DNA from 4 places in the Pseudomonas sp. P116 genome. Region 3 is predicted to be linked to each of the others. Evidence: riboswitches for the same ligand, from Rfam matches in the RefSeq annotation. Region 3 holds a riboswitch; each other region holds the start of a gene.

Region 1 (7,494 bases), on a different contig from region 3:
CCATCAGGGTTGTCATCGGGTTTCCTTGGCGAACGCTTGCAGCGCTTGTTCGAGGCGTAACTCTTGAGCGGCATCGACAGGCAGGCCGAAACGCAAACTGCTGTTGTGTGTGAAGAGGCGCAGGAGGATGCCGCGTCGGGCCATGAATTCGTGCAGCACTTGCGCCTGATCGGTGATCAACCATTGAAACAGCGCGCAACCGCCCTGGGGTTTGAAGCCGTAACGCGCAAGCAACGCGGCCAGCCGCTCACTGGCTTCATCGCTGCGTATCCGCTGGCGTGTATGAGCTTCGGTGTCTTGCAGACACGCCTGGCCGAGCACCCGGGTCGGCCCGCTGACCGCCCACGGCCCGACCTGTTCGGCGAGCAGTTTGAGCAACTTGCGATCGGCCAGCACAAAGCCCAGTCGCACGCCGGCCAGACCGAAGAATTTGCCAAACGAACGCAGTACGACCAGGCCCACCAAATGCGAGTGCGCGGCCAGACTCAATTGTGGCGTGTTGTCCATGAACGCTTCATCGACCACCAGCCAGCCGCCGCGCTGCGCCAGTCGCGCATGCCAGTCGAGCAGGCGCGCCGGGGTCAGGCTCAGGCCGGTGGGATTGTTCGGATTGACCACCACCAGTACGTCGAGGCTGTCGATAAAGAACTCGACTTCCTGCTCCAGCACCTCGCGCACGATGTAACCGCTGCGGCGCCAGGCCTCGGCGTGCTCGGCATAACACGGCGACAACACGCCGACCTTGCCGGCCCGGCGCAAACGCGGCAGCAACTGAATGGCCATTTGCGAACCGGCTACCGGCAACACCTGCGCCGCACCGTAGTAATCACACGCCGCCTGCTCCAGACCATCGTCGGTTTCCGGCAAGCGTGCCCAGGCGCGCAGCGGGATCTCCGGGATCGGGAACGGCCATGGCGCCAGACCGCTGGAAAGATCCAGCCAATCCGCTTCGGCGATGCCGTAATCGAGTGCAGCCTTGCGCAGTCGGCCACCGTGCTCAAGCATAGAATTCAGCCCCCACGCAGAGAATCAGCAGCCATAACCATACCCCGCGCTGGACCAATTGCCAGCCACGGTCGATGGAATCGGCATCCGCGGGCAAGCCCTCGCCGAGTTGCGGACGCTCATGCAATTCGCCGTGATAGATCGCCGGGCCGCCCAGCTCCACACCCAGCGCACCGGCACCCGCCGCCATTACCGGGCCGGCGTTGGGGCTGTCCCATTTTGGCGCCTGTGTACGCCAGCACTTCAAGGCCAATCGGGTTTTGCCCAGCAGCGCGTAAGTCAACGCCACAAGGCGCGCGGGAATGTAGTTGAGGACGTCGTCGATTTTTGCCGCACACCAGCCGAATCGCTCGAAACGTTCATTGCGATAACCCCACATCGCATCAAGCGTGTTACTCAAGCGATAGAGCACCACGCCCGGCGCGCCGGCCACGGCAAACCAGAACAACGCGGCAAACACCGCATCGCTGCCGTTTTCCAGCACCGACTCGGTGGCGGCACGGGCAACCGCCGTGCTGTCGAGTTCGCTGGTCTGGCGGCTGACCAGATAGCCGACGCGTTTGCGCGCCTCATCCAGATCATCGGCGCGCAACGCCTTGGCCACCGGTTCGACGTGCTCGCCGAGGCTGCGCATGCCGAGAGCGCAATACAGCGCGAGAATCTCGACGATCCAGCCAACATACGGCGCCCAGGAAAACGCGGTGGCGAGCAACGTCAGCGGCAGCACCGCGATCACCCACGCGGTGACGCCATGACTGCGCCAGCCGCGACCCCCGGCGTTGAAACGTTGCTCGATGCGCCCGGCAAAATTGCCGAACGCCACCAGCGGATGCCAGCGTTTCGGTTCACCCAGCAGCGCATCCAGCGCAACCGCGGCGACACTCAACAACGCCACACTCATTGACTCACTCCCCAATAATTTTCGTACAGCAACTCATTGAGCGGACGCGCCTGCGCCCACCCTTCGAGTACCAGCATCGGCGCCGGATAGAATTCCTTGACCGGGCCCAGGCACAAAACGGCCAGAGGTTTGGCGCCTTCCGGCAGTTTCAACAGATCGGCCAGCGCCTGCGGCTCGAACAGCGAGACCCAGCCCATGCCCAGACCTTCGGCGCGGGACGCCAGCCACAGGTTCTGGATCGCACAGGACAGCGACGCCATGTCCATTTCCGGCAGCGTGCGGCGACCGAAGATGTGTTTTTCGCGATCGTCCATCAGCGCGGCGACCAGCACTTCAGCGCAATCATTGATGCCTTCGACCTTGAGGGTCATGAACTCATCGCTGCGTTCGCAGAGGGCTTCGGCGGTGCGGATGCGCTCTTCTTCAACGAGGTTCTGGATTTGCCCGCGCAGGGCTCGGTCGCTGATACGAATAAAGCGCCACGGCTGCATCAGGCCGACGCTCGGGGCCTGATGCGCGGCTTCGAGCAGGCGGTGCAGCAGCTCGGGCGCGACGGTGCCACCGGTGAAGTGGCGCATGTCGCGGCGTTCGGCGATGGCTTTGTAGACCGCTGCGCGTTCGGCTTCGGAGAATGCGTTGTCTTTCATGGCCCCATCGCTGGCAAGCCAGCTCCCACAATGGGCGGTGTAATGCCTGAAGAAACGCGATCCCCTGTGGGAGCTGGCTTGCCAGCGATGGCGGCCTCAAGTTGAGGCGCAAACAGTGCAGCGATAGCCACAGGATTCGACGGAAAATAAAAGTGCACATAAGAAGCCGTCATCCGCCCTTCCCTGTAAACCGCCTCAGCCCCACGCCCGCCATTCGGACTCAGCCCGCGAGCAATCGGGGTCAATTCAGTCGTCGTCAGGGAGTGATGATACGTGTGCCCGCGCAGCGAGCCCTCCGGCAGATCAACCGCTTGCAGCGCCAACGCCGCCAGACGCTTTTGCATGACCGCATCGCCCTTAAGCAAACCGACCAGTTCGGCGCGGGTGCCTTCAACGTCAGTCAGCGAATCAAGCAGATAAAGCATGCCGCCACACTCGGCCAGCAATGGTTTGCCCGCCGCATGGTGCGCGCGGATCGCGTCGAGCATCGCAGTGTTCTGCGACAACGCCACGTGGTGCAATTCCGGGTAGCCGCCCGGCAGATACAGACTGTCCGCCTCAGGCAATTGCGTGTCGCGGATCGGCGAGAAGAAGCTCAACTCGGCACCCATCGCCCGCAGCAAATCGAGGCTGGCGCCGTAGGTGAAGGCAAACGCCTCATCATGGGCGATAGCGATTCGCACACCTTGCAATAGCGGTTCGGCAACGATCACTTCCGGCGCCACGAATTCCACGGCCGGTGGCAGCGCTACCTCGCAACTGCTGGCAAGCGCTTCGGCGGCGGCGTCGAGGCGAACATCCAGGTCGTTCAGTTCGCTGGCCTGCACCAGACCCAGATGACGGCTCGGCAACTCGATCCCGGTCTCGCGGGACAGTGCGCCGTACCAACGCAAACCCTCGGTGAGGCTGCCTTCAAGCAATTGCGCATGACGCAAAGTGCCGACGCGATTGGCCAGCACGCCCGCAAACGGCAAGTCCGGCTGATAACGCGCCAGCCCCAGCGCCAATGCGCCAAACGTCTGCGCCATCGCGGTGCCGTCGATCACGCCCAGTACCGGCACGCCGAAATGCCGCGCCAGGTCAGCGCTCGACGGTGTGCCGTCAAACAGGCCCATCACGCCTTCGATCAAAATCAGATCGGCTTCGGCGGCGGCTTCCCACAACAGGCGACGACTTTCCTGCTCGCCGACCATCCACATATCGAGTTGATAAACCGGCGCTCCGCTGGCGCGCTCGAGAATCATCGGATCGAGGAAGTCCGGGCCGCACTTGAACACGCGCACCTTGCGCCCCTGATTGCGATGCAAACGAGCGAGTGCAGCGGTGACGGTGGTCTTGCCCTGACCGGAGGCCGGCGCGGCGATCAGTACCGCCGGGCAGTGACGTGGCTGATTCAAAGTTCGACGCCTTTCTGCGCTTTGATACCAGCCTGGAAGGCGTGTTTGAGCATGCCCATTTCGGTGACCGTGTCGCCCATCTCAATCATTTCCGGCTTCGCCCCGCGACCGGTGACGATCACGTGCTGCATCGGCGGACGCGCCTGCAAATCGCTGAGCACCTGATCGAGATCGAGGTAGCCGTGCTTGAGGGCGATGTTCAATTCATCGAGCACCACCAGACCGATCGACGGATCACGCAATAACTCGCGCGACACCGCCCACGCAGCTTCGGCGGCGGCGATGTCGCGTTGGCGATCCTGGGTTTCCCAAGTGAAGCCCTCGCCCATCACGTGAAAACGCACCTGCTCGGGAAAGCGGCGGAAGAACAGCTCTTCACCGGTGCTGTTACGGCCCTTGATGAACTGCACCACGCCGCACTGCATGCCGTGGCCCATTGCGCGGGCGAGCATGCCAAACGCCGAGCTGCTTTTGCCTTTGCCGTTGCCGGTCAGCACCAGCACCAGGCCGCACTCGTCGGGCGAGTTGGCGATGCGTTCATCGATCACGGCTTTTTTGCGCTGCATACGCGCCAGATGGCGTTCGTCACGCTCGGGGGAATCAGTCATGGGGGAGCTCTCCGTTGAGGCTGGATAACGGCGGGCAGGCACAAGAATAGACGGCAAAAAGCCTGGCATCGCCCACCGTGATGCCGCTGGATGGATCAGGCCGGTCTCCGGGCTCATGAGCGGCGTTCGCCTGACTGCGCGCCTTCCCGCTGTTAAGCAGTGGCACAAGACGCAGTTTTCACTCATTTACCGTTGCGGGGGCAGCGCCGGGATCGTGGTTGTTCTTCGCTTGAAGACAACCCTCACCAGCTTCCCTGTTTCACTCTGTCGACGCAGGTCACAGAGCACCTGAAACAAGCCGCGAAGGTTAGAGGGTTGGGGGTGGAGCGTCAATTAAAGAGGGGGTCATCGGGCGAATAACTGCCGCCGATCAATTATCCGACGCCAATCTTGTGCCACGCTGAAACAAATGATATCAAAGAGCCATGCTTTTGCCGCAAAAGCACACCACAACAATAAGGATGATTACGATGCAAGGCATGATCATCAGCAATCCGCGCCTGGAATTCCTGCGCCCGGTGCTAGAACGCTGGTTTGACTGTATCGACCGCTACAACGCCGTGCGCGGCGACAGTGACACGCCCTACTGGCATGACGAGAAAGCCAATCTCGGATTGCTCTGTGCGGCCGCCTGGATGGCGGAGTTGGTGACGTTGCGCGACACCGCCACCCGCAAGCAGAACGAGGAAGGCGAGCGCAACGCCCGCGCCGATCTGTTCCTGGCGGGTGCCGAAGACCGCGCATTTATCCAGGCCACGCAACGCTGGCCACGCGTCAACAACCTCAACCTGAACCAACCCCTGCTGGATATCACCAACGACGCCAAACGCCTCAGCTACGCCAGCGACCTCAAACTCGGCTGCCTGTTTGTCGCCCCGCAAAAAGCCCAGCACAGCGCCAGCCCGGAAGAATTGCAGGACATGGTCGACGACCTGCAAAAGGAACACACCTGCGCCGTCGCCTGGTATTTCCCCTACGCCTATCGCAAATTGCGCAATGAAGCCGGCAACTATCACCCGGGCATTGCCGTGCTGTTCAAAGAAGCCCGCGGCTGAGCAGTTGAACCATCGGGCTTGCGCGCTCCTCTATGACTAGGAATGCATTCATAGGGAAGATCAGCAATGCGCAAGCCCCAGCTCGTTTTCGTCATCGCCCTCGCCGGAGGGCTCACCGCCTGTGGTGAATCGTCCAGCCTGCAGGTCATCGACGGCACCGGCCCGTCACCGAAACTGCCCGAACCGAACAAAACCCTGATCCCGACGGTGAATATCGCCCCGGCGGTCGGCTGGCCCGCGGGCGGTAAACCGACCGCTGCGGCAGGCACACAAGTCGCGGCATTTGCCGAAGGCCTCGATCATCCGCGCTGGCTCTATGTGTTGCCCAATGGCGATGTACTGGTAGCAGAAACCAACGCACCGCCCAAACCTGATGACAGCAAAGGCGTGCGCGGCTGGGTCATGGAAAAAGTCATGGGCAAGGCTGGCGCCGGTGTGCCGAGCCCCAATCGCATTACTCTGCTGCGCGATGCCGACCATGATGGCGTGGCCGAAACGCGCACGGTATTCCTGCAGAATCTCAATTCACCGTTCGGCATGACGCTGGTTGGCAACGACCTGTACGTCGCCGACACTGATCGCCTGCTGCGCTTCAACTACGAACCCGGCACGACCGAAATCAAGACGCAGCCGATCAAGGTTGTCGATCTGCCTGGCGGCACGCTCAACCATCACTGGACCAAGAACGTCATCGCCAGCAAGGACGGCAGCAAGCTGTACGTCACGGTCGGCTCGAACAGTAATGTCGGCGAAAACGGCCTGGATAAAGAGGAAGGCCGCGCAGCGATCTGGGAAGTGGACCGCGCAACCGGCAATCACCGCATCTTCGCATCGGGCATCCGCAACCCCAACGGCCTGGCGTGGGAGCCCACCAGTGGCGCGTTGTGGACCGCGGTCAACGAGCGCGACGAAATCGGCAGCGATCTGGTGCCGGACTACATCACCTCGGTCAAGGACGGTGGCTTCTATGGTTGGCCGTTCAGCTATTACGGCCAGCACGTCGATGTGCGCGTAGAACCGCAGAACCCCGATCTGGTCGCCAAAGCCATTGCGCCGGACTACGCCGTTGGCCCACACACCGCTTCGCTGGGTCTGACGTTCGCCGAGGGCAACAAGCTGCCAGCGCAGTTCAAGGAAGGCGCATTCATCGGCCAGCACGGCTCCTGGAACCGCAAGCCGCACAGTGGTTATAAAGTGATTTTCGTACCCTTCGCGGCAGGCAAACCGACGGGCCAGCCGGTGGATGTGCTGAGCGGTTTTCTCGACAAGGACGAGAACGCACTGGGTCGCCCGGTGGGCGTGGTGATCGACCAGCAAGGTGACTTGCTGGTGGCTGATGATGTGGGGAACAAGGTGTGGCGAGTGTCTTCCGCTAAATAACCTGTCGCGCCCCAAAACGACTGTAGGAGTGAGCCCGCTCGCGATAGCGGTCTTTTAGTCAACGATGGTGTTGACTGAAAGATCGCTATCGCGAGCAGGCTCACTCCTACATTAGATTTGCAAAGTTTGATCTACGGGTTACGCGCCAGATGCTCCGGCTGCAACACCCGCTTCGCACTCAGATAAGCCTTCTGCCAATACGCCTTCGACAGGCTATCGAGCTTCACCGTGCCGCCGGTTGCCGGCGCATGCACGAAGCGCCCTTCCCCGACATAAATCCCCGCATGACTGACCTGCGAGCCACCATTGGTGGCGAAGAAAATCAGATCGCCGGTTTGCAAACCTTCCTTACCCACATTCGGCGCCTGCATGACGATCAGGTCGCGCGTGGTTCTTGGCAGCAAAATACCCGCCGCATCACGGTAAACAAAGCCGATCAGCCCGCTGCAATCAAATCCCGAGTCCGGTGTATTGCCGCCCCAGCGATAAGGCGTGCCAACC
Region 2 (7,494 bases), on a different contig from region 3:
AGCGGCAATCAAAAACACCGCGCCGCCCAGTGCACTCGCGGGCAGCAGACGCGTGTGTCGAGTGCCGAGCAAAAGCCTTACAGCGTGGGGAATCACCAGACCCACGAAACCGATAGAGCCGACAATCGACACCATCACAGCCGTCACCAATGCGGCACAACTGATCAACAGCAACTGCACGCGCCGCACCGGAATCCCGAGCGATGCCGCTGAGTCGACGCCGAAGGTAAACGCGTCCAGCGCACGCCGATGCCACAGGCACACAACGAGCCCGATGACTGTCACCGGCACTGCCAGCCACACCGATGGCCAGCGCACGCCGCTGAGATTGCCGAGCATCCAGAACATGATGCCGCGTGCCTGTTCGGAGCTGGCCGACTTGGTGATCAGAAATGCCGTGAGGGCATTGAACAGCTGCGAACCGGCGATCCCCGCCAAAATGATCTGGCCGGTATTACCCGGTGAGCCAGCGGCGCGGCCGAGTAAAACCACGACGGCGAACGCCACAACAGCGCCGCCGAACGCACCAACTGACATGGAAATCGCCCCGGCGCCGAAACCCAGCAACGCGACCATCACCGCGCCCGTTGAGGCGCCAGCGGAAATGCCGAGCAGATACGGGTCGGCCAGCGGGTTGCGCAGCAGCGATTGCAGAATCACCCCGCAAGTCGCCAAACCCGCGCCGCAAGCGGCAGCCACCAGCGCGCGAGTCAGGCGATAGTTCCAGACAATGCCTTCGTCGATCGGATCAAGCACATAACCGGCCGCCCACAGTTTGTTGGCCAGCACCTGAAACACCACGATGGGATCAATGGTCGTCTCACCAATGGCCACACCGGCAATCACCGCTAAAAGCAGGATCGCCAGTGCCAACAGGGTGCGTATCAACGTCGCGGTCATTTGGACAGGTCGTAGCCGTTAATGGCGCTCGCCAATGAGGCGATGCCGTCGAATGTGCGCATGCTGGCCTGCATGGCCATGGCGTCGAGAATGATGATGCGGTTGTTTTTCACCGCGTCCATGTTGCGGGTCACGGGATCGTTGCGCAGGAATTCCAGCTTCTTCAGATAGTCGTCAGCCGGGAAGCGCCGGCGATCCATGCGCGCGATGACCAGGAACGTCGGGTTGGCTTTGGCGATGGTTTCCCAGCCGACAGTTGGCCATTCTTCATCGGACTCCACGACGTTGCGCACGCCCAGCGTGTTGAGCATGAAGTCTGGAACGCCCTTGTGTCCGGCGACGTACGGGTCGATATCCAGACTGGCACTGGAAAACCAGACCAGTGCGCTGATGTCTTTCGATTTCTTGTCATTCGCCATGGCAATCGAGTTGGCGAGGCTCGCCTTGAGGTCTGCGTTCAACTGTTGAGCGCGCGCCTGGACATCAAAAATCTCACCGAACTGGGTGATGCTTTTATAGATGCTGTCGATGCGAAACGGCGCCAGACGCGTGCCGTCGGCACCGACCAGATTGTCCTTGGCCTCGCAGTCAGACGGCATCAGATAAGTCGGTATGTTCAGTTCGTGAAACTGTTCGCGGGTGCCGACCGCGCCTTGCGGCCCGACCATCCATTCCAGCTCCACAGCCACCAGTTGCGGGCGCTTGGCGATCACCGATTCGAAACTCGGTTCGTTATCGGCCAGGCGCTCGATGTTGTCGTTTTGCGCTTTGTACTGAGGCAGCACATCGTTGAACCACAGCGAAGTGCCGACGATTTTTTCACCCAGTCCGAGGGCGAAGAGCATTTCCGTGCCGGCCTGGCCGATTGTCACCGCGCGCGCCGGGACCTGCGCGAAGGTCAGCGTGCTGCCGCAGTTTTCAATCGTCAGGGGGTACTGCGTCGGTGCAGCATGGGCGAGGGCGCCAACACCCAGGCCAACGACGAGGGCGACAAAACGAGGCAACAGCATGATGCAATCTCCATTCGAACCGTACACGGAGCCAGGGTGCAGGTTCTGGAAACACATCGCTCACGCTGCCTTGAAAGCAGTGCCAGGCCGATCACCGAAGTGACGCGCGCACAAGGATGTCCTTCCCGGACACCCCGCCGGTTAGTGATTGTTGCTTGGCCGGCAGGTCTCCTGACTGATGCGTCGTCGCCTGCTTCAGCCTTCCCGGGAACAATCCCAGTGGCAGTTTAGAAGCAGGCTCGGCATCTACAGTTGCGGGGGCAGTTCCGTTTGATGCGTTGGGCGCATCACGGATTCCCTATTAATCCCAATTGGAAACCGGCGGGCGGCATGGTATCCGATCGTGGCGGTTGAGGCGAACGGGCGTGCTCGCTCAAGGCGTGGGGCAGCGCCAGCAGGAGGGGCGATGGTGAGAACGGACCAGTCAGGTACTTTTATGCGAAGCACTTTTGCGCCACCTATTCAGTTACTGCAACGATTCAGCGCAACTTGTATCCTTGCGTTACAAGAGGACGAATGGCCCCAGCTATTGCCCTGACCCAATAGTCGCGGGAACGGAAAACCGGACTTTCCTTAAGGTAATAACGTGAAGCGTGATTCGCACCTGGTTGTGCTTTTGCTGTTCGTGATCGGTTGCTCTCTGGCGTCATTGACGGTCTGGAAAGTATTGGCTTCTCGAGATCGGGCACTGGAGGAAGTGGATGTCCACGGCTTGAACCTGACCCAGGCGCTGTCTACCTACTCCGAGGGGATTGTCCGCCAGAGCTCGCTGCTTTTACTCGGGCTTGTCGAGCGCCTGGAAATTGAAGGTAGCGGCCCCGCGCAGATTCAGCGGCTGAGTGCATTGATCATCCGCCAGTAACCGTTAATGCCACAGCTCAGTGGTATCACGATCTACGACAATCAGGGACGCTGGCTGATGTCCTCCAATCGACCGATTCCGGCCGGGGCGAATAGCAGCGATCGGGCCTATTTCATTCATCATCGCGACGATCCCAGCCGTGAGACCTTTATCGGTCCGCCTATCCAGAGCCGTTCGAATCAGGAATGGGTGATCACCGTCAGCCGCCGCTTCAATGATGCGCGCGGAGAGTTTGCCGGGGTGGTGGCGGTCACCTTGGGCGTCGAAAACTTTCTTCGGTTGTTCGGAAAGATCGACGTGGGGCAGGAGGGCGCCATCGGGTTGTCTTACACCGATGGGACGTTGCTGGTTCGTTATCCATTCCGCGAGCAGGACATGGGCCGCAACTTTTCCAAATCGCCCATCTATGCCAAGTATCTCGTTGATCGAGCAGTCGGCACCGCGTCGTTTACCTCCAGCCTGGATGGTGTGGAGCGGCTCTACGCCTTCCGCAAGAGTGACCGGCTGCCGCTGATAACGACGGTGGCCCTCGGCAAGCGCGAAGCCCTCGCCGCGTGGCGAACCGAGGCATTGTTGTCGGCGGTGGTGGTCACCGGGCTGCTGGGACTCACGGGCCTCATTGGCTGGTTCCTGATTCTGGATATCCGTCGGCGTACCAAGGCCGAAGATCAGTTGCGAGGCACCCAGCAGCAGTTGCTCTCAACCAATCGGCAACTGGAATTGCTGGCGATGAAAGACGCCCTGACCGGTCTGGCCAATCGACGCTGCTTTGATCAAAGCCTTGCCATGGAAGCCCGCCGAGCACGACGTGACGGTACGACGTTGGCATTGCTGATGATCGATATCGACCACTTCAAGCTGTTCAACGACTCACTCGGACATGTTGCCGGAGACGCCTGTCTGCAAACCGTTGGCAGAATCCTGGACGAATGTGTGCGGCGCCCCTCGGACCTGGTGGCCCGATATGGCGGTGAAGAGATGGGGGTGATCATGCCGGACACCGATATCGACGGTGCCGCAGTCGTGGCGCAACTGATCATCGACCGCTTGCAGCAAGCAAACATCCCGCACAACGCCAGCCCGCTCGGACGCGTCAGTGTCAGCATCGGGATTGCGACCGCCACGGGGCTGGAACTGGATCACCTGCAAGGTTTGATCGAGGTAGCCGATCAGGTGCCGTACAACGCCAAGGCCCGGGGTCGGAATCAGTATGTAAGGGGTGGGTCGTGACAGGCGATCGCCTTTAGGTCTGGCACGGCATCAAAGGGCCTCTTCAAGCATTCGTGTTTTGCTACCGGCAAAAGCACCTTCTCACGAGCCTGCGACTTCCTCTAGCGATTGCAGTTTTTCTAGCTACGCTTGCCAGCAAGAGAACGGCGTCACCGCGCCCACTCGTTACTGGTCACGAAAGGGAGCCGACATTCATGGACAGCGTGCAGGACCTGTATCCATCAGCAACCGTCCTGGTGGTGGACGACACCCCCGACAACCTGATGCTGATCGCCGAGTTGCTCAAGGACAAATATCGGATCAAGGCAGCCAACAGCGGCGAGAAAGCACTGCGTCTTCTGCAAAGCGATCCGCTTCCCGACCTGATCCTGCTGGACATCATGATGCCCGGCCTGTCCGGGTATGACGTTGCCGAGCAGCTCAAGGGTGACCACCGTACTCGCCACATTCCGATCATTTTCCTGACTTCCATGGTTGCTACAGAGTACGAGATTCGCGGTTTGAGCCTGGGGGCTGCGGATTACATCACCAAACCGATAATCCCTCCGGTGCTCTTGGCCAGGGTCGAGACTCAGATCAAGCTCAAGTCGGCTGCAGACTTCCTGCGCAATCAGAACGAATTCCTGGAACAGGAAGTGCAGCGCCGGACCCGGGAGGTGATCGCCATCCAGGACGTCACTATTCACGCCATGGCATCGCTGGCCGAAACCCGCGACAACGAAACCGGCAACCACATTCGCCGTACTCAACACTACGTAAGACTACTGGCCGAACTGCTGCGCGAGCATCCGCGCTTCCGGCACTTCCTCGATGAGGAAACCATCAAGCTGCTATTCAAGTCAGCACCGCTGCACGATATAGGCAAGATTGGTATCGCTGATCGCATCCTGCTCAAGCCGGGACGTCTTACTGCGCAAGAATTCGAGATCATGAAGACCCACACCACACTGGGGCGCGACGCGATCCAGCACGCCGAGGATCAGTTAGGAATCAAAGTCGACTTCCTTCATCTGGCCAAGGAAATCGCCTACGGCCATCAGGAAAAGTGGGATGGCAGTGGCTATCCGCAAGGGCTGGCCGCCGACGACATACCGATCAGCGCCCGTTTGATGGCCCTGGCGGATGTCTACGATGCGCTGATCAGTCGTCGCGTGTACAAACCCGGCATGCCCCATGAACAGGCAGTCGAGATTATCCGCGAAGGCCGCGGTTCGCATTTCGATCCGGACATCTGCGACGCGTTTCTGGCCAATGCCGAGCAGTTCCGTGAAATCGCACTGCGCTTCATCGACAGCGACCACGACATGGCGAGGCAGTTGGCCTTGCTTGAGCAAAACGCTGACCACTCCTGAGCCCTTGGCATCACTGCACATCAAGCTGAACGAGGCCGTATATGAACAGACTGTTCGAGCTGCTCGAGCGCCTGTCCCTGCGCAATAAATTGATCATCGGCTTCGCCGCACTGCTGATGTTGAGCCTCGTACTGGGTGTGCAAAGCCTGCGCACCCAGTATTCGCTCAGGTACGAAATGCAGCAGTTGTACCAACAGGATCTGGTCGGTATCCAGCATGTGCAGGAAGTCCGGGTGCAGTTGCCGCATCTATTGCTGGCAATGCAGCGCGCAATCGCTACCAACAACGCAGACATCCGGATCAGCGCCAGAGCCCAGATGGCCGTCGCCCAGAAACGCCTGCTCGAGGCTCTGGAGCAGCTTCGACCGACACTGCGACGACAGAGCAGTCTCAACAGCCTGTTGGAATTCGAAGTGGTGTTGCGGCGCCTGCAAAAAGACGGCGATGAAGCACTGGAGTTCGCCGGCAAGGGCTCCCTTGGTCAGGCCCTGACATTACTCAACAGTAAGGATTTTCTCGCGCTGGAACAGGGAGGCGACGAGTTGCTCACTCAGATACAGAACAACAAGGAAGCCGACATCCACGATATGGCGAAGAGTCAGGTTGAGTATGCACAGCGAAGCAGCACGATCACTTATGTCTTGCTGCTGGGCGGTTCGACGCTGGCCTTGCTCTTGACCTGGCTGGTCAGTCAATCCATTCGCGTGCCGCTCAATCGGGTGCGCGTGGCGGTTGACGAGTTGGCTTGTGGCAAGCTGGACGGTCAGATTCCTCACACCGATCTTCGCAACGAAACCGGCGACCTGGCGCGTGCCATTGCCACGCTGCAACTGGAGGCTCGTCAGCTTGAGCGCCAGCGCTGGGTCAAAGCCCACGCCTCGCTGCTGCAAGTGGATCTGCAACAGGCAGAGACGCCACAACAGTTGGCGCAGGCTTTTTTCAGCCGTATCGCGCCACAGTTGGGCATGTGCCAAGGGGCTTTGTATGTCCTCTATGAGGGCGCGTCACGTCTTCGGTTGGTCGGCGGTTATGCGGTGGATAGTCAGCAGCCTCTGTCGACTGAGGTTGAACTCGGTGAAGGATTGCTCGGCCAGTGTGCATTGGATCACCAACCTCGCCAGCTCGACGATCTGCCTGAACGGTTCTGGCATGTGCGCGCGCAATTGGGTACAGCCCCCGCCAGCCATCTGCTGGTTCAGCCGGTGCTGCGTGGTGAGCGCTTGCTTGGCGTTCTGGAAATGGCCGGCTTTCGACCGCTGGAAGAAAATCAGGCGTTGCTCTTGCAGGAAGTGCTGCCCAGGCTGGCCGGTGCCATGGCGATCATGGAGCGCAGTGAGGCGGCTCGGGCACTGCTGCAGGAAACTCGTCGCCAGGCGGACGAAATGGGTGCGCAAACTTTACTGCTGGAACACCAGGCCAGAGAACTTGAAGCCCAGCAGACGGCACTGCGCGCTACCGAGGCCTGGTATCGCGGCATTATCGAGGCGGCACCGGATGGCATGTTGGTGCTGGGGGCCGACGGCCGCATTCTGATGACCAATCCACAAATGGACACACTGTTTGGTTATGAACAAGGCGAGCTGATCGGCGCCAGCATTGAGCGTCTGGTGCCGCAGGCTGCACGCCAGCGGCATGTCGGATTGCGCGACGGTTTCATTGCCAGCGGCGGAACCCGGCAGATGGGCGGCGACCTCGGTGACCTGAGCGGCGTGCGCAAAGACGGCAGTCTGTTCTCCGTGGAAATCGGCCTGTCCCATTTGCCTCGCCTGGAGGGCCGCGGCGTCTGCGTTTGCGCCTCGGTGCGTGACGTGAGTGAGCGCAGGGCGATGGAGGCGAAACTGCGCACTGCCAGCGATCGCCTGAATCTGGCGCAAGAGGCCGGCGACATCGGCTTGTTCGACGTTGATCTGGTCAGCGGTACAAATTACTGGACGCCCCAGCTCGAAAGCCTTTTCGGTCTGGAGACTGGCGCATTCGGCGGCACGCTGGAGCACTGGAAGGCGCTGGTCCATCCCGATGACGTAGCGCGCGTCAGCAGCACGTTCGAAAACGCCGTCCAACGGGGCGATGATCGCGTCGAGTTCGACTTGCGCATCGTGCGTAAAAACGATGGAAAGGTGCGCACATTCCGGTCGCTCAA
Region 3 (7,494 bases):
CGGCGCGGGTCAGCGGCGGCATCAGGTGATCGATGATCACCGCTTGCGTGCGCCGTTTGGCCTGGGCGCCCTCGCCCGGATCGTTGACGATAAACGGATAGATATTCGGCAACGGCCCAAGCAACGCGTCGGGCCAGCAGTTCTCCGAGAGCCCGACACCTTTGCCCGGCAGCCATTCAAGGTTGCCGTGTTTGCCGACGTGGATCACGCCGTGGGCGCCGTAGGTGTTGCGCAGCCAGAAATAGAACGCCAGATAACCGTGCGGCGGTACCAGATCCGGGTCGTGGTAGACCGCGCTCGGATCGACCTGATAACCGCGCGCCGGTTGGATGCCGACAAAGGTCAGGCCAAAGCGCAACCCGGCGATCATCATGCGCCCGTCGCGGCACATCGGATCGTATTGTGGCGGGCCCCAGCGTTCGATCACTGCCGCGCGATTGGCCTCGGGCAGTGCGTTGAACATCATCAGGTAATCGTCCATCGCCAGACTTTGCTTGCACGGGCGCAAATCAAGGGTGTCGAGATCATTGCTGACGCCACCGAGCAATTGCTGGATCAGCGAGGTACCGCTGTCCGGCAACTCGGCCGTTACCGGATAACCCTCGGCCTGTAACGCCCGCAAGATGTTCAGCGCTGCCGCCGGCGTGTCGAGGCCGACACCGTTGCCGATGCGCCCGTCGCGAGTCGGGTAATTGGCGAGAATCAGCGCAATGCGTTTTTCGGCATTCGGCACTCGCGCCAGATCGATCCAGCGTCGCGCCAGCTCGGCGACGAAATCCATGCGTTCGGGTTGCGCTCGATAGCAGACCACATCTGACTGACTGCGCTCGCTGCGCCAGGCCAGATCCTTGAAGCTGATCGGGCGGCTGATGATGCGTCCGTCGAGTTCCGGCAAGGCGATGTGCATTGCCAGATCGCGCGGGCCGAGGCCCTGCTCGCTGTCGCGCCAACCGGGCTCGTTGTCCTGAGCGCAGATCGCCTGAATCACCGGAATGTTGCGGCGAAACGGCCGCAAGTGCGGCGCTTCGGGACTCGACTGGGCAAAACCGGTGGTGTTGAGAATCACCCCCGCCTCGACTTCATCCAGCCAATCCTCGACCACCGACAGGCAGCCGGGTTCTTTCAGACTCGCCACCGCTATCGGCAAAGGGTTCAGCCCCGCCGCTTGCAAGCGCTGGCAGAAAACATCGATGAACGCGGTGTTCGCCGCTTGCAAATGCGAGCGGTAAAACAGCACCGCCGCGACCGGTTGATCGGGCTGCCAATCGGCCTGCCAGTCACTCAGTGCGGCGCTGGTTTTGTGCGGATGGTAAATCGCCGTGCGCGGCAGGGTTTGCGGTTCGCCCCACGGGTAATCGCGGGCGAGCCAACGGCTGGCCAGGCAATGAAAGAAATCCACGGCGTTGCCCATGCCGCCCTGACGCAGGAACTGCCAGAGCCGGTCACGATCTTCGGCGTTGACGGTGCTCAGGTCACTGAGTTCCGGATCGGGGCGATCATCACCCGGCACCAGAATCACCTGCACGCCACGCTCGGACAACTCAATCAAACGCTCGATGCCGTAGCGCCAATAAGCGATGCCGCCGTGCAGCGAGATCAGAATGACTTTGGCGTGGCGCAGCACTTCATCGACGTAGAGATCGACCGAAGCGTGATTCTGCACTTGCATGGGATTGGCCAGGCGCAGGCTCGGATAATCCTCGGGCAGTTGCTGCGCAGCTTCGGCGAGCAGCGCCAGGCTGGAATCGCCGCTGCACAGGATTACCAGTTCGGCCGGGGTTTGCCCCAGGTCCGCGATGTTGTCATCCGAGACGAAACCGCCGGGCTGGGTCCTGAGCAGGTGCATGGGTTAAACGCTGAGCGCAGCGCGCAGTTGCGCTTCGAGTTGCGCGGCGTCGAGCTCCTGACCGATCAACACCAGACGCGTGACGCGCGCTTCATCGGCGCCCCACTGACGGTCGAAATGCTTGTCGAAACGCGTGCCCACGCCTTGAATCAGCAAACGCATCGGCTTGTTCGGGATCGCCGCAAAGCCCTTCACACGCAGGATGCCGTGCTTGACCACCAGTTGCGTCAGCCCGTCGAGCAGCAGGCTTTCGTCGGCTTGCGGCAGTTCGATGGAGATCGAATCGAAGGCGTCGTGATCGTGGTCATCGTGATCGTCATCACCGTCGTGGTGATGGTCGTGATGGCTGTGACGGCTGTCGATGTGTTCTTCGGAACCGGCGCCAAGGCCGATCAGCACGTCCAGCGGCACACGACCACTGCTGGCTTCGATGATCTTCACCGCTGGCGGCAGTTCTTCGGCGACTTCCAGGCGTACGCGCGCCAGGTCTTCAGGGCTGATCAGGTCAGATTTATTAAGGATGACGAGGTCGGCGCTGGCCAGTTGGTCGGCGAAGAGCTCGTGCAGCGGCGATTCGTGATCCAGGTTCGGGTCGAGTTTGCGCTGGGCATCGACCTGATCCGGGAACGCGGCGAAGGTGCCAGCGGCCACGGCCGGGCTGTCGACCACGGTGATCACCGCGTCAACCGTGCAAGCGCTGCGGATTTCCGGCCACTGGAAGGCTTGTACCAGCGGTTTTGGCAAGGCCAGGCCAGAGGTTTCAATGAGAATGTGGTCGAGGTCACCGCGACGGGCAACCAGTTCGCGCATTACCGGGAAAAACTCTTCCTGCACCGTGCAGCACAGGCAGCCGTTGGCCAGCTCATAAACGCGGCCCACGGCTTCTTCTTCGGAGCAGCCGATGGTGCATTGCTTGAGGATTTCACCGTCGATGCCCAACTCGCCAAACTCGTTGACGATCACCGCAATACGGCGGCCCTGAGCGTTGTCGAGCATGTGCCGCAGCAATGTGGTTTTGCCCGAGCCGAGGAAGCCGGTGACGATGGTGACAGGGAGTTTGGCCAGTGTTTTCATCGGTATGCCCTTTGGCAAAGTGGCGGGCATACGGGACGAGAACCGGCACCGCGCGTGCGTGCCTGGAGAGTTCGCCACCGGATCACCCCGCCCGGTTGAAATTGAGAATCTGTGACGAGGCAGGTCTCCTGGCTGACGGTGTTCAGGCGCTGGGCCTGGATTCACTGCGCCTTCCCGCGGGCTCTGTGGATTGAGCTTGCAGTGGCGTGGCAGCGAACATCACCGTTCACAGTTGCGGGGGCAGCCGCGGCATTGACCGCGTTCCCTTCTTAGCTTCGGCAATGCCGAAGAACCTCGAAGGCGCAAGGCTACGCATGGTGCAGTGGTGGGTCAATGTTTGGATACGGGGCATATCCGTTGCTGCGGGTGCTGCCGCTGGCGGTTTCGCTCTTACAGCGAGTCCCTTTTTCAAACGCCAAAAAGGAACCAAAAGGCTTTGCCCCCGGCGTACGGCACTTCGCTGAGGCTCAGTGTTCCCTAGCTACGGTGTCCATCCGGGGGCATCGCCTACGGTTTGCTGCGCTGCACCTCCTCTCGATGAATGCGGCTTCGCCGCACGGCGCTACGCGCCTACCCCCCGGATGAACACCTTCGCTCGGCCTGCCGAAGGGGGCTAAGAGCAAGAGCAACATCAAAAGCCAGATCAAAAGCCAGATCAAAAGCCCCTCACCCTACCCGTCTTCCAGAGGGAGAGGGGACTGATCGAGGTGTTTGGGAGAAGTACACCGACGTGAAACACCGAGTCGAACACCGATTCCGAAAAGCCCAAAAATCGGCCCCCCTCTCCCTCGGTAGTGGACTGGGACGAGGGCAAACCCAACACAAAACCAAAGCCAACCGCACGCTCCTCCCCCACTCAACACAATGAGCGTTAGCTCGAGTGCAGCTTTTGATCTTGATCCGCGGGCGACGTCGGGAGGCTGAGTGGAGGGATTCATCCGGGGAGGACATCGAAAGGAGGTGCAGCGAAGCAAACCGGAATCGATGCCCCGGATGGATTCCGGAGCGAAGGAACCCCGAGCTTTAGCGAGCGGGCCGGACGTAGGAGCAAGCCTTTTTGGTTACTTTTTCGGCGTCTGGAAAAAGTGACCCGCCGTAAGGGCGGAACCATAAGAAGCCACACCCGCAGCAACGGATAAGCCCCCAAAGCAAATTGACTAAAAACCCCACACCATGCTCTCCTACACCACTTGTTACGGGTGCCCTTCACAGGGTGAAACGGGAAACCGGTGAATCATGTGCTTTACTCAGAGCCATGTCAGTCCGGTGCTGCCCCCGCAACGGTAAGCGAGCGAAGCGTCAGATCCACTGTGCCATTGCGGCATGGGAAGGTGACGCTTGCAGGTCGGCCAGACGCCAACCCCTCGTGAGCCCGGAGACCGGCCCGCAACACACAGCGCGCAATTGGCGTGCTGAACATAACAAACCCGCGGTGGGCGGGCGCTGTTTGAACCTCTGCGTGCCCGCGCCGCAGGGGTTTTCATGCGCTCTTGTCCACCCCTGACATTCCAGAGGGACGCGCCATGTCGATCATCACCAGCACCGGCAGCAACACGGACAAAATCTCCAGCACCACCACCCTGAGCCAACGCCTGACCGCCGCTGTTTTCGCGTCGATCCTGGGTGCAAGCCTCGTCTATTTCGCCGGTTTCTCGCACATCGAAGCCGTGCACAACGCGGCTCACGATACCCGCCACAGCGCCGCGTTCCCGTGCCACTGAGACCTGCCGACATGATCAAGCGAATTGCGCAAACCGCAGGTTTCACCGGTCTGCTGGCCGCCCTGCTGCTCACGCTGCTGCAAAGTTTCTGGGTGTCGCCGCTGATTCTTCAAGCCGAAACCTATGAAAAATCCGAGCCTGTTGCCGCGGTTCACGAACACGCCGCCGGCACCGCTGCGCACACCCATGATGCCGAAGCCTGGGAGCCGGAAGACGGCTGGCAGCGCGTGCTTTCGACCACGGGTGGCAATCTGGTGGTGGCCGTTGGTTTTGCCTTGATGCTGGCCGGTCTCTACACCCTGCGCGCGCCGACCAAAACCTCGCAAGGTCTACTGTGGGGCCTAGCCGGTTACGCGACGTTCGTCCTCGCACCGACCTTGGGCCTGCCGCCTGAACTGCCGGGCACTGCCGCGGCGGATCTGGCTTCGCGGCAGTTGTGGTGGATCAGCACTGCCGCTTCAACCGCTGCCGGTCTGGCGTTGATTGCGTTCAGCCGTCATTGGTTGGTGAAAATCCTCGGTGTGGCCATCCTCGCCGTACCGCACGTGATCGGCGCACCGCAACCGGAAGTGCATTCGATGCTCGCGCCAGAAGCACTGGAAGCGCAGTTCAAAATCGCTTCGCAATTGACCAACGTAGCGTTCTGGCTGGCCTTGGGCCTGATCAGCGCCTGGTTGTTCCGCCGCAAGATCGATGGTCAATACCACGCATGACGACTGACAGCGCAGCGCCGACTTTCGTGGTCGGTCTGGGCTGCCAGCGCGGCTGCCCTGCGAGCACGCTGCGCGCGTTACTCGATCAAGCCTTGCAAGCCAATCGCATTGAACTGCATGCAGTGAAGGCTTTGGCCAGTATCGACTTGAAACGCGATGAACCCGGCTTGCAGGAACTCGCGAATCAACTGGCCCTGCCGCTGCTGTACTTCAGCAGTGAGGAATTGGCCAGCTATGCACAGCGACTCAGCCACCATTCGCAGATTGCCTTCGAGCGCACCGGTTGTTATGGCGTAGCGGAAAGCGCCGCACTGGCACTCGCCGAACAGCTGATTCAGGCGCCGGCAAAGCTACTGATTTCCCGACAAAAATACGCTCAGGCAACGCTGGCATTGGCCGGCGCCGCGTAAATTCCCGATAATCCCCGCCATTCATCATGAGCAATCTTCATCTGAAGCGTTGCCGCGCCTATTTCCCAAGGATTCTACGATGACCGTTTACTTCATCGGCGCCGGCCCCGGCGACCCGGAATTGATCACCGTCAAAGGCCAGCGACTGATACGCAGTTGCCCGGTGATCATCTACGCAGGTTCGCTGGTACCCGCGGCGGTGCTCGAAGGTCATCAGGCAGAAACACTGGTCAACAGCGCTGAATTGCATCTGGAACAGATCATCGAGCTGATCAAAACCGCGCACGCCAAGGGCCAGGATGTGGCGCGGGTGCATTCGGGGGATCCGAGTCTCTATGGCGCGATTGGCGAGCAGATCCGCTATCTGCGTGAACTGAATATCCCGTTTGAAATCATCCCCGGAGTGACGGCGACCGCGGCATGTGCGGCGTTGTTGGGCGCAGAACTCACGCTGCCTGACGTATCGCAAAGCGTGATCCTGACCCGTTACGCCGACAAGACGGCAATGCCCGCCGGCGAAGAGCTGGGCAGTCTGGCGCAGCATGGCGCGACGATGGCGATTCATCTGGGGGTCAATCATCTGGAAAAGATCCTGACTGAACTGCTGCCGCATTACGGCGCGGATTGCCCGATCGCGGTGATTCACCGAGCGACCTGGCCGGATCAGGACTGGGTGGTGGGGACGCTGGCGGATATCGCCGAGAAGGTTGCCGCCAAAGGCTTTCGCCGCACAGCGTTGATTCTGGTTGGGCGGGTATTGGGGAGTGAGGTGTTCAGCGAGTCATCGCTGTATCGCGCCGGGCATGCGCATCTTTACAGACCCTGAAAATCAAAAGATCGCAGCCTTCGGCAGCTCCTACATTGGAATACATTTCCCTGTAGGAGCTGCCGAAGGCTGCGATCTTTTGATCTTGTACTCCAGACAACGCATTCATCACGGGAAAAATGCGTCGTCGCAATCGCAGTGAACACCGTACTCAGTAGTAGGCGTTTTCTTTCTGCGTATGGTCGGTCACGTCGCGAACACCTTTGAGCTCGGGAATACGTTCAAGCAAGGTGCGCTCGATGCCTTCCTTCAGGGTCACGTCTGCCTGGCCGCAGCCTTGGCAACCACCACCGAACTGCAAAACAGCGATGCCGTCTTCGACCACATCGATCAGGCTGACCTGACCGCCGTGGCTGGCCAGCCCCGGGTTGATTTCGGTTTGCAGGTAATAGTTGATGCGCTCGTTGACCGGGCTTTCGGCGTTGACCATCGGTACTTTGGCGTTTGGTGCCTTGATGGTCAGTTGGCCGCCCATGCGGTCGGTGGCGTAATCGACAACGGCGTCATCGAGAAACGCTTCGCTGAACGAATCGATGTAAGCGGTGAAGCTTTTCAGCCCCAGCGCGGTGTCTTCAGGTTTTTCTTCGCCCGGCTTGCAGTAGGCAATGCAGGTTTCGGCGTACTGGGTGCCAGGCTGGGTGATGAAGACGCGGATGCCGATGCCCGGGGTGTTCTGCTTGGAGAGCAGATCGGCCAGGTAATCGTGGGCGGCGTCAGTAATGGTAATAGCGGTCATGGAAACTCCTCGCAGGCTTGTGGCGGAGTTTACGCCAATCGTTGCGCCGGACAAAGTCCTAGTATTTTTGTCAGGAATGATTCTCGACAGGTTCATCGTCTATTTGGGTCTTGACGCATATGGGGACTGCACTGAAATCGTAAGTACAACACTTCACCCTGTGGGAGC
Region 4 (7,494 bases), on a different contig from region 3:
TGGGTGAAGGGGATGTCGATCAGGCGATTCTCACGCACGGCGCGCAAGCGCGATAACACCGGATCATTTTGCAGCAGCTGACGTTTGCGCCAGGCCGGCGACCATTCGGCGTCGGCCAGCAAGATGACGTCGGGATCGCTGATCAGCAGGGTTTCGCGATCTATGGTCACGCGATACTGGTTGACCTCGGCGAATAGATTGCGCGCCCCGGCAGCAGCGAGCAGGGTGGTCACGAAGCCGCGCCCGCCCTCTGAATCCAGACCGTTGACCTCGCTGTCCAGATAGAACACCGACAGCGGCTTTTCGCTGCCGATCAGTGCGCGGGCGCGGGCCAGATCGGCGTCCATGGCGGCGCTCAGTTGCTGCGCTTTTTGCTGTTTGTGCAGCAGCGCACCGAGGGTCAGCAGGTCATTGCGCACAAGCTCGAAATAATCCAGCGAATGCCCCGCGCAAGCGGACTCCAGTAAATAGGAGGCCACGCCGTTGCGCGCCAGACCCGAGCGTGATGTCACGCCATCGCCGAACGCCGTGGCAAAGCCGCCGACCACCAGATCCGGTTTCTGCGCGTACAGCACTTCGCTGGATGGATAGCGCGGCGCGATCACCGGAACCCCGGCGTACTCGGTCTTTCGACTCCCGGTATGGGTGTCGTCCAGATAGGCAACGCCAACTAACGTCGGGCCTGCATCCAGGGCGATCAGCAGATCAGCTGCGTGCTGATTGAGTGCGATGATGCGCGATGGCGGTAATTGTGCAGCGCTCCAGGTTTCGCCGCAGTTTCGATAATTGTCAGCGAGTGCCGGTGATGTGCAAAGCAGGGCCATCAGGCATAACCCAAGCGTTCTCATGCGCGCTCCTTGATCAGTAAATCCTCGACCATCTCACCACCGACCAGGTGCACCTCGACCAGCCGTTGCACGTCGGCGTCGCTGTGCACGCCATACCAGCAGGTCTCGGGATACACCGTCAGAATCGGCCCTAGGTTGCACGGAAACTGACAATGCGTGCGCGTCAGTAACACGCCGCCCGGGGTTTCGATGCGGTTGTGCGCCAGCAGGTGCCGGCGCAGGGTTTTCCATAACTGCAAGGCGCCGCGCTGGGTGCAGCGCGGGCCGGTGCAGAGGAACACGTGGCGCGCATGTTCGGGAACGTGCGACCAGTCCGGGTGTGTGTCGATGCCGTCGACCGTTTTGAAGTCAGCCATCAGAAGCGGTACGTGTAGCGTACTTCTGAGGTGAACGGCCGTCCGAGGTTGTCGACGTTGCTGGCGCGGCTGGTGACGTAATCGCGGTCGAAGAGGTTCTCTACCAGCAGGCTGACGCGGTGTTGACGGGCATTGTCGAGGTAGCGATAAGCATCGGCATCGATCACTGAATAGTGACCGTACTCGACCTGTTTCGAGCTGGTCACATCGCGGATATAGCGGATCGCGCCGCCGGCACCCCACATGCGATTTTCCGACTCGAAGCCTATGCGCGAACGGGCGAAGAAGCTCGGGATGTCATTGATGGTCACGCCGCTGCGCGACTCGGTGAGGTTGCGGGTCATGTCCGCTTGCAGGCTCCATTGCGCGTTGATCGCCAGTTTCGCGTCAGCCTCGAAACCGCGCATGCGCACCTGGCCCTCGCCGTTGACCCAGTGGCTATCGTCGAGGGTGATCAGGTCGTCGATCTTGCGTTTGAACACGGTGACGCTGGCACTGAACGCGCGATCGAGCAGCAGGCCCTTGTAGTCGAGGCCCAGTTCGGCGTTGCGGCTTTTTTCCGGTTTAAGGTTGCGGTTGCCGATCTCGTCGCCCGGTTCGTTGACGAACAATTGCTCGGCGTTCGGCAGTTTGTAGGCGCTGCCGTACTGACCGCGCAAGGCCCAGTTGTCGTTGAGATCGTAGAGCGAAGTGAGCATGCCGACCGTGGCGCTGTCGCCGCCGCCCATGGCTTCGTGGCGAACGCCGACGCTCGGGTGCCAGTCGGGCAGGGCGTCGATTTGCGGACGCAACTGGGTGTAGATCGCGTGGGCTTCGGCCTTATCGTTGTCGATGATCAGCACATCGTCCTGGCCTTTGAACCATTGGTTGTCGGTGCCGAACACCAGCACATGACCGCCGGACGATTCAGCCTTGCCTTCGGCCTGCACACCCCAATCGGTAAAGCCCCAATAGTCGTTGTGGTTGATGGCTTTGGTGGCGCCGCCCTCGACATTATTGATGCGTGTGTAGCGGGTGTCCCAATCGTTGATATGGCCTTTGACGAAGTAGCTCAGACGCTCATTGAGATTTTGCTCGAAGGTCGCCGTAGCGATCTGTTGCACGCGGTCGTTGGTGGTTTTGTGGTTATCGACCGGGCGGGCGAAATCGAGGTTGGCGTCGGCATATTGATAGAACAGCTCCAGCCGCGAGTCGTCGCCAAACGACTGAATCGCCTTGCCACCGAACGTGGTGACTTCATAGGCGCGTTTTTTCTCGGTGACGTTTTTCATGTCGCGGTTGCGAAACGGCTGGTAACCGTCGGAGACGTTGTGGCTGACATAGGCCAGCAAGCCCAGATCGCCGAAACCGTTGCTGAAGATGTTCTCGACCCGGGCATCGCCGGTGGTGCCGCCGAAGGTGTCGAGGCCCATGTTCACCTCGCCCGAGGCCTTTCGACTCTGCGGCGAACGGGTGACGATGTTGATCACCCCCGACACCGCTTGCGTGCCGAACAACAGGCTCTGTCCACCCTTGAGCACTTCAATGCGTTCGATGGCGTTGGCCGGCAAGGTGTCCAGGTACAAGCCGCCGTACAAGCGGTTGTTCAGGCGTACGCCGTCGAGCAGGATCAGCGTATCGTCGTTGCGCCCGCCCAGCAGGGAGTAAGTGCCGTAGTCGAACGGGCCGTTTTTCGGGGCGACATAGAGGCCGGGAATGAACATCTGCATGACGCGACTGACATCCGCCGCGGGGCCGGCGCGCTCGATCTGTTCGCGGCTGACGATGTCCACTTTGCTGCCGTAATGCGCCATTTCGGCGACGGTGGTGGACTCCACCGACGGTGCGGAAACGATTTGCTGATTGAGTTCCAGTGGCGCGTCGTCAGCCAGCAGCAGCGGACTGAACAGGCAACCGAATAACAGGGATGGAGCAGAGGTGTTGAAAGGTCGAATCATTGTCTTCTCGAAAGGATCTTCGCAGAAGAGCATGCAGGAGAAGGCATCGCGCACACGCCGACACCGGCCCATGCCCGCCCACCGCAGGATTTTGCCAAACAGAAATTTCGGGCCGGTCTCCGGGCTCGCGCGTATCGATGCTTTCACCTTCCCATGGCCGTCTGGCCACAGTGGTGTGTCGAAAGCATCACGCGCATACCGTTGCGGGGGCAGCACCGGACTTGTTCAAAAAGAACGTACCGGTTTCCCGTTTCACCCCATGCACGGCGGCATGGGACACCTGAAACTGGACGGCATCTGAACACTCGAATGACCGTTCGTCAACGCCGCAGCTATTATCGGACGCTCAGTTCAGCCCGGCTGTAGAGCGGCAAACTGGTGGCTCAACCACGTATACAGTTGCGAGACAGCGGGGGAGATTTGTTTGCGATGCGGGCACACCAGACTCAACGGCGAGGCCTCTCCCGCAAAGTCCGGCAGCAGCACAAGCAGGCGTCCTGCGCTCACGTCAGCGCTGACATCCAGCCAGGATTTGTTGGCGATACCTTCACCGTCCAGTGCCCAGCGCCGAACCACATCGGCGTCGTCGCTGAACAGCGGGCCAGAGACTTGAATCGTCTGTCCGGTCAGGCACCATTTGTCGTAGACCCGACCATTCTGCAGGTAGAGCAGGCAAGGATGATTCAACAAGTCGTCCGGCGTTTTCGGTTGCCCGTGGCGTTGCACATAGGCTGGAGATGCGACCAGCACCCGGTTATTCCAAGGCGCGAGTGGCAGAGCCACGTAGTTGGCGTCTTCGTTGGTACCGTATCGAATGGCGACGTCCACCGGGTCGCGAAACAGATCGGCTTTCTGGTCCGACAGCACAAGGCGCAGTGTCAGTTCCGGATGTTGACGACGGAACATCGTTAACCACGGCAGCAGAATATTGCGCCCCAGATCAGACGGTGCAGTGACTTGCAGCACGCCGCGCAGCGTGGCGTTTTCACCACGCAGATTTTCCTCGCCTTGCTTCAGGGCTTCGAGCACGGCGTGGGCGGTGGGCAGGTATTGCTCACCTTCGGCAGTCAAACGCAGGCTGCGGGTGGTTCGCGCAAACAGGCGCACATCCAGTTCGCGCTCCAGGCGTTTGATGGCGGCGGCGACCTGCCCCGGCAACAAATCGGCCTCCAGCGCCGCGGCGGTAAAGCTGCCCAGCGCTGCGCTGCGGGTGAACAGGGCGAGATCATCGATGCGGATCATTTTCTCTTCTGCAGTGAAAGTGTTGGCGCATTCTGCAGGTTTTTCTTTCTCCGTGGGAAGTCGAAGATGGTGGCACGTGAATGCTTCAACCCTTCAGACAGCGAGTCCCCATGAAAGCCATCACCTTTTTACAACACGCCCTGCCCATTGAAGATCCGCAATCATTGCAAGACATCGAGATGGCTGCGCCAGTGCCCGGTCCGCGTGATCTGTTGGTCGAGGTACGTGCCGTTTCAGTCAACCCGGTCGACACCAAGGTGCGCGCCGGTACTTTCACCAAAGAACCGAAAATCCTTGGTTGGGATGCGGCCGGCATCGTCCGCGAAGTCGGTTCGCAAGTGACGCTGTTTCAACCGGGCGACGAAGTGTTTTACGCCGGCTCGATTATTCGCAGCGGTAGCTACAGCGAATTGCATTTGGTGGATGAGCGGATTGTCGGGCGCAAGCCGCGTTCGTTGAGTGCTGCCGAGGCGGCGGCATTGCCGTTAACGTCGATCACGGCGTGGGAATTATTGTTCGACCGTCTCGGTGTCGCCGAGGCCAGCGGGGAGGGCAAATGCCTGTTGATCACCGGCGCGGCAGGTGGCGTCGGTTCGATGCTGGTGCAACTGGCTCGCCAGTTGACCCGACTCACGGTGATTGGCACCGCCTCGCGCCCGGAGACCGCTGGTTGGGTGAAGCAGTTGGGCGCCCATCACGTCATTGATCACAGCCAGCCACTGCTCGCTCAGTTGCAGGCCCTCGGGATTGCCGAAGTCGATTACGTCGCCAGCCTGACCCACACCGAACAGCACTTTCTACAGTTGATCGAGGTGCTGCGACCGCAGGGGCGTTTAGCGGTGATTGACGATCCCGAGAGCCTTGATGTGATGCCGCTCAAGCGTAAGTCGTTGTCGCTGCATTGGGAGTTGATGTTCACCCGTTCGTTGTACGAAACGGCGGACATGATCGAGCAGCATCACCTGCTGAGCCGGGTCTCTGACCTGATTGATCTGGGGGTTTTGCAGACTACCATCGGCGAACACTTCGGGGCGATCAACGCGGCAAACATGCGCCGGGCTCATGCGCTGGTCGAGAGCGGCAAAGCCCGGGGCAAGATCGTTCTCGAAGGTTTTTGATAACCGTCACTTGAATCGTCAGACAGGCTCCATAAAGGGCCTGTCAGGAGCACTTTATGCGTATGAAAAAACTCTCCGCGGTTATCGCCTTGTTATCGGCTGCCGCGTTTGGTCCGCCGTTCGCCCATGCCATCAACGCTGTCGCCTTGCCGGCGAATGCACCCGCCGATCGATCCTTCGGCAAGCTTGAACAAGTGCATGCGTTCTACGATGCGATGCCTACCGGTGTGACCGTCAGCGAGACCGGGCGGATTTTCGTCAACTTTCCGCGCTGGGGCGACAACGTGCCGTTCACCGTGGGTGAGATCCGCGACGGCAAAGTGGTGGCCTATCCGAACGCCGCGATCAACACGGAAAACCCCAACGACCCAAGCGACGGATTAATCAGTGTGCAAAGTGTGGTGGCCGATGGTCAGGGGCGTGTCTGGCTGCTCGACACAGCAGCGCCGGGCTTCGCTGACCCCAAGCCGCGAGGAGCGAAGCTGGTAGCGATAGACCTTGCCAGCAACAAAGTCGTCAAGCGGCTGGTGTTCCCGGACAACGTCATGTTGCCCAGCACATATGTCAACGACATGCGTTTCGACTTTCGCAACGGCGCCGAGGGCACCGTGTATCTGACCGACTCCTCGCTGCGAGGCCCGGGCGCGATCATTGTCATGGACATCGCCAGCGGGCGTGCCATGCGTCGTTTGAGCGGCGTGCCAGCAACGTCGGTTGATCAGGCTTTCGTCCCGGTCGTTGAAGGCTTGCCAGTGATGGTCGAAGGCGCCGGCGGCAAACCCAAACCGCTGGGTGTGGCGTCGGACGGTATTGCCCTGTCAGCCGATGGCCAGACGCTGTATTTCACGCCTCTGTCCAGTCGACACCTGTATGCCGTGTCCACTGCGCTGCTGCGCGATGCCACCGTCAGCGAGCAACAACTGGCTGCCGCCGTACAGGATCTGGGCGAGAAAGGGGCCTCCGATGGCATGGAGGCTGACGCCGACGGCGCCGTCTATGCCGGGGACTACGAACACAACTCGATCCGCAAGCGGCTGCCGGATGGCCAATGGCAGACGCTGGTGCACGACCCTCGTTTGCTCTGGCCTGACACGTTGTCGATTGGCCCAGATGGCTATCTGTATTTCATCGCCAACCAGTTGCACCGCCAGGCGGCGTTTCGCGGCGGACAGGATCAACGACAGAAACCCTACAGCCTGCTGCGTCTGGAAATCGATGCGGCGCCTGCGCCTACGCGGTAATACCTGTTTTATCTTTCGGAGAACTGATGATGAATGCGTCCACTGAAGTGTTGGTTTCAATTGCCGTACTCAAGGCCAAAAAGGGTCAGGAACAGGCCTTGAAAGAAGGGCTTCTGGCACTGGTCGAACCGACCCGGGCAGAGCCAGGCAATCTCGATTATGTGTTGTTTGAACTGCGCGACGAGCGCGGCACCTTTTACATGCGTGAGGCGTTCAAGGATCAAGCGGCACTGGATGCGCACTTCGCCATGCCCTATTTCCAGCGCTTCGCTGCTTCGGCGGATGACCTGCTTGAAGAGCCCTTGCAACTGATCTTTCTTGAACAGGTATCGAGCTGACGGCATCGCGCAATTGTTGAGTGGCTTGTGGGTACCCGGGTCTATATTCTTCACGGCTGTTTATGCGCGTCGAATAGTGGCTGAGAACAGCCTTTCAATTAGGGAAGAATTGAATGCCGTTCAGGGTGATGGTGGTCGGTGGCTACGGTAATTTCGGTAGCATCGTTTGCGGGCATTTGGCGGTCATGCCGGGGGTAGAACTGCTGCTCTCGGGACGCGACCCGCATAAGTTGCAGCGCAAGGTCGATGAGCTGAACAGCCAATCGGCTGCTGTCGCCGAAGGTTGGTGCGGTGATGTCATGGGCCCTGCGTTCAGCGCCGCTTTGCGCTCGCTGAGTATCCGCTTGGTCATCCACACCGGCGGGCCGTTTCAGGGGCAATCCTATGCGGTCGCCGAGAACTGCATCGCTGCCG

The links. Region 3 has a riboswitch for cobalamin ahead of cobW (cobalamin biosynthesis protein CobW). Riboswitches for the same ligand answer to the same signal wherever they lie in the genome.
Region 1: it holds a riboswitch for cobalamin, as region 3 does, so the genes downstream of both, cobO (cob(I)yrinic acid a,c-diamide adenosyltransferase) here and cobW (cobalamin biosynthesis protein CobW) in region 3, are expected to answer to the same signal.
Region 2: it holds a riboswitch for cobalamin, as region 3 does, so the genes downstream of both, ICA15_RS23200 (ABC transporter substrate-binding protein) here and cobW (cobalamin biosynthesis protein CobW) in region 3, are expected to answer to the same signal.
Region 4: it holds a riboswitch for cobalamin, as region 3 does, so the genes downstream of both, ICA15_RS26575 (TonB-dependent receptor plug domain-containing protein) here and cobW (cobalamin biosynthesis protein CobW) in region 3, are expected to answer to the same signal.

The regions. Positions count from the first base shown of each region.
Region 1 is NZ_JACVHB010000001.1:668,813-676,306, forward strand. Features, by position in the region: gene ICA15_RS03325 (cobyric acid synthase) at 1-16, opposite strand, end outside; gene cobD (threonine-phosphate decarboxylase CobD) at 13-1,005, opposite strand; gene cbiB (adenosylcobinamide-phosphate synthase CbiB) at 998-1,906, opposite strand; gene bluB (5,6-dimethylbenzimidazole synthase) at 1,903-2,553, opposite strand; gene ICA15_RS03345 (cobyrinate a,c-diamide synthase) at 2,550-3,950, opposite strand; gene cobO (cob(I)yrinic acid a,c-diamide adenosyltransferase) at 3,947-4,558, opposite strand; cobalamin riboswitch at 4,639-4,865, opposite strand; gene ICA15_RS03355 (hypothetical protein) at 5,029-5,613, shown strand; gene ICA15_RS03360 (PQQ-dependent sugar dehydrogenase) at 5,680-6,993, shown strand; gene ICA15_RS03365 (C40 family peptidase) at 7,125-7,494, opposite strand, start outside.
Region 2 is NZ_JACVHB010000007.1:289,768-297,261, forward strand. Features, by position in the region: gene ICA15_RS23195 (FecCD family ABC transporter permease) at 1-900, opposite strand, end outside; gene ICA15_RS23200 (ABC transporter substrate-binding protein) at 897-1,910, opposite strand; cobalamin riboswitch at 2,054-2,248, opposite strand; partial or broken gene ICA15_RS23205 (diguanylate cyclase) at 2,497-4,002, shown strand; gene ICA15_RS23210 (HD-GYP domain-containing protein) at 4,197-5,354, shown strand; gene ICA15_RS23215 (response regulator) at 5,396-7,494, shown strand, end outside.
Region 3 is NZ_JACVHB010000002.1:239,783-247,276, forward strand. Features, by position in the region: gene cobN (cobaltochelatase subunit CobN) at 1-1,846, opposite strand, end outside; gene cobW (cobalamin biosynthesis protein CobW) at 1,850-2,920, opposite strand; cobalamin riboswitch at 3,021-3,232, opposite strand; cobalamin riboswitch at 4,101-4,323, shown strand; gene ICA15_RS07455 (CbtB domain-containing protein) at 4,444-4,641, shown strand; gene ICA15_RS07460 (CbtA family protein) at 4,653-5,354, shown strand; gene ICA15_RS07465 (cobalamin biosynthesis protein) at 5,351-5,764, shown strand; gene cobM (precorrin-4 C(11)-methyltransferase) at 5,844-6,590, shown strand; gene nfuA (Fe-S biogenesis protein NfuA) at 6,742-7,326, opposite strand.
Region 4 is NZ_JACVHB010000010.1:9,640-17,133, reverse strand. Features, by position in the region: gene ICA15_RS26585 (ABC transporter substrate-binding protein) at 1-848, opposite strand, end outside; gene ICA15_RS26580 ((2Fe-2S) ferredoxin domain-containing protein) at 845-1,204, opposite strand; gene ICA15_RS26575 (TonB-dependent receptor plug domain-containing protein) at 1,204-3,141, opposite strand; cobalamin riboswitch at 3,234-3,440, opposite strand; gene ICA15_RS26570 (LysR family transcriptional regulator) at 3,493-4,383, opposite strand; gene ICA15_RS26565 (zinc-binding alcohol dehydrogenase family protein) at 4,494-5,501, shown strand; gene ICA15_RS26560 (L-dopachrome tautomerase-related protein) at 5,564-6,742, shown strand; gene ICA15_RS26555 (putative quinol monooxygenase) at 6,772-7,080, shown strand; gene ICA15_RS26550 (saccharopine dehydrogenase family protein) at 7,194-7,494, shown strand, end outside.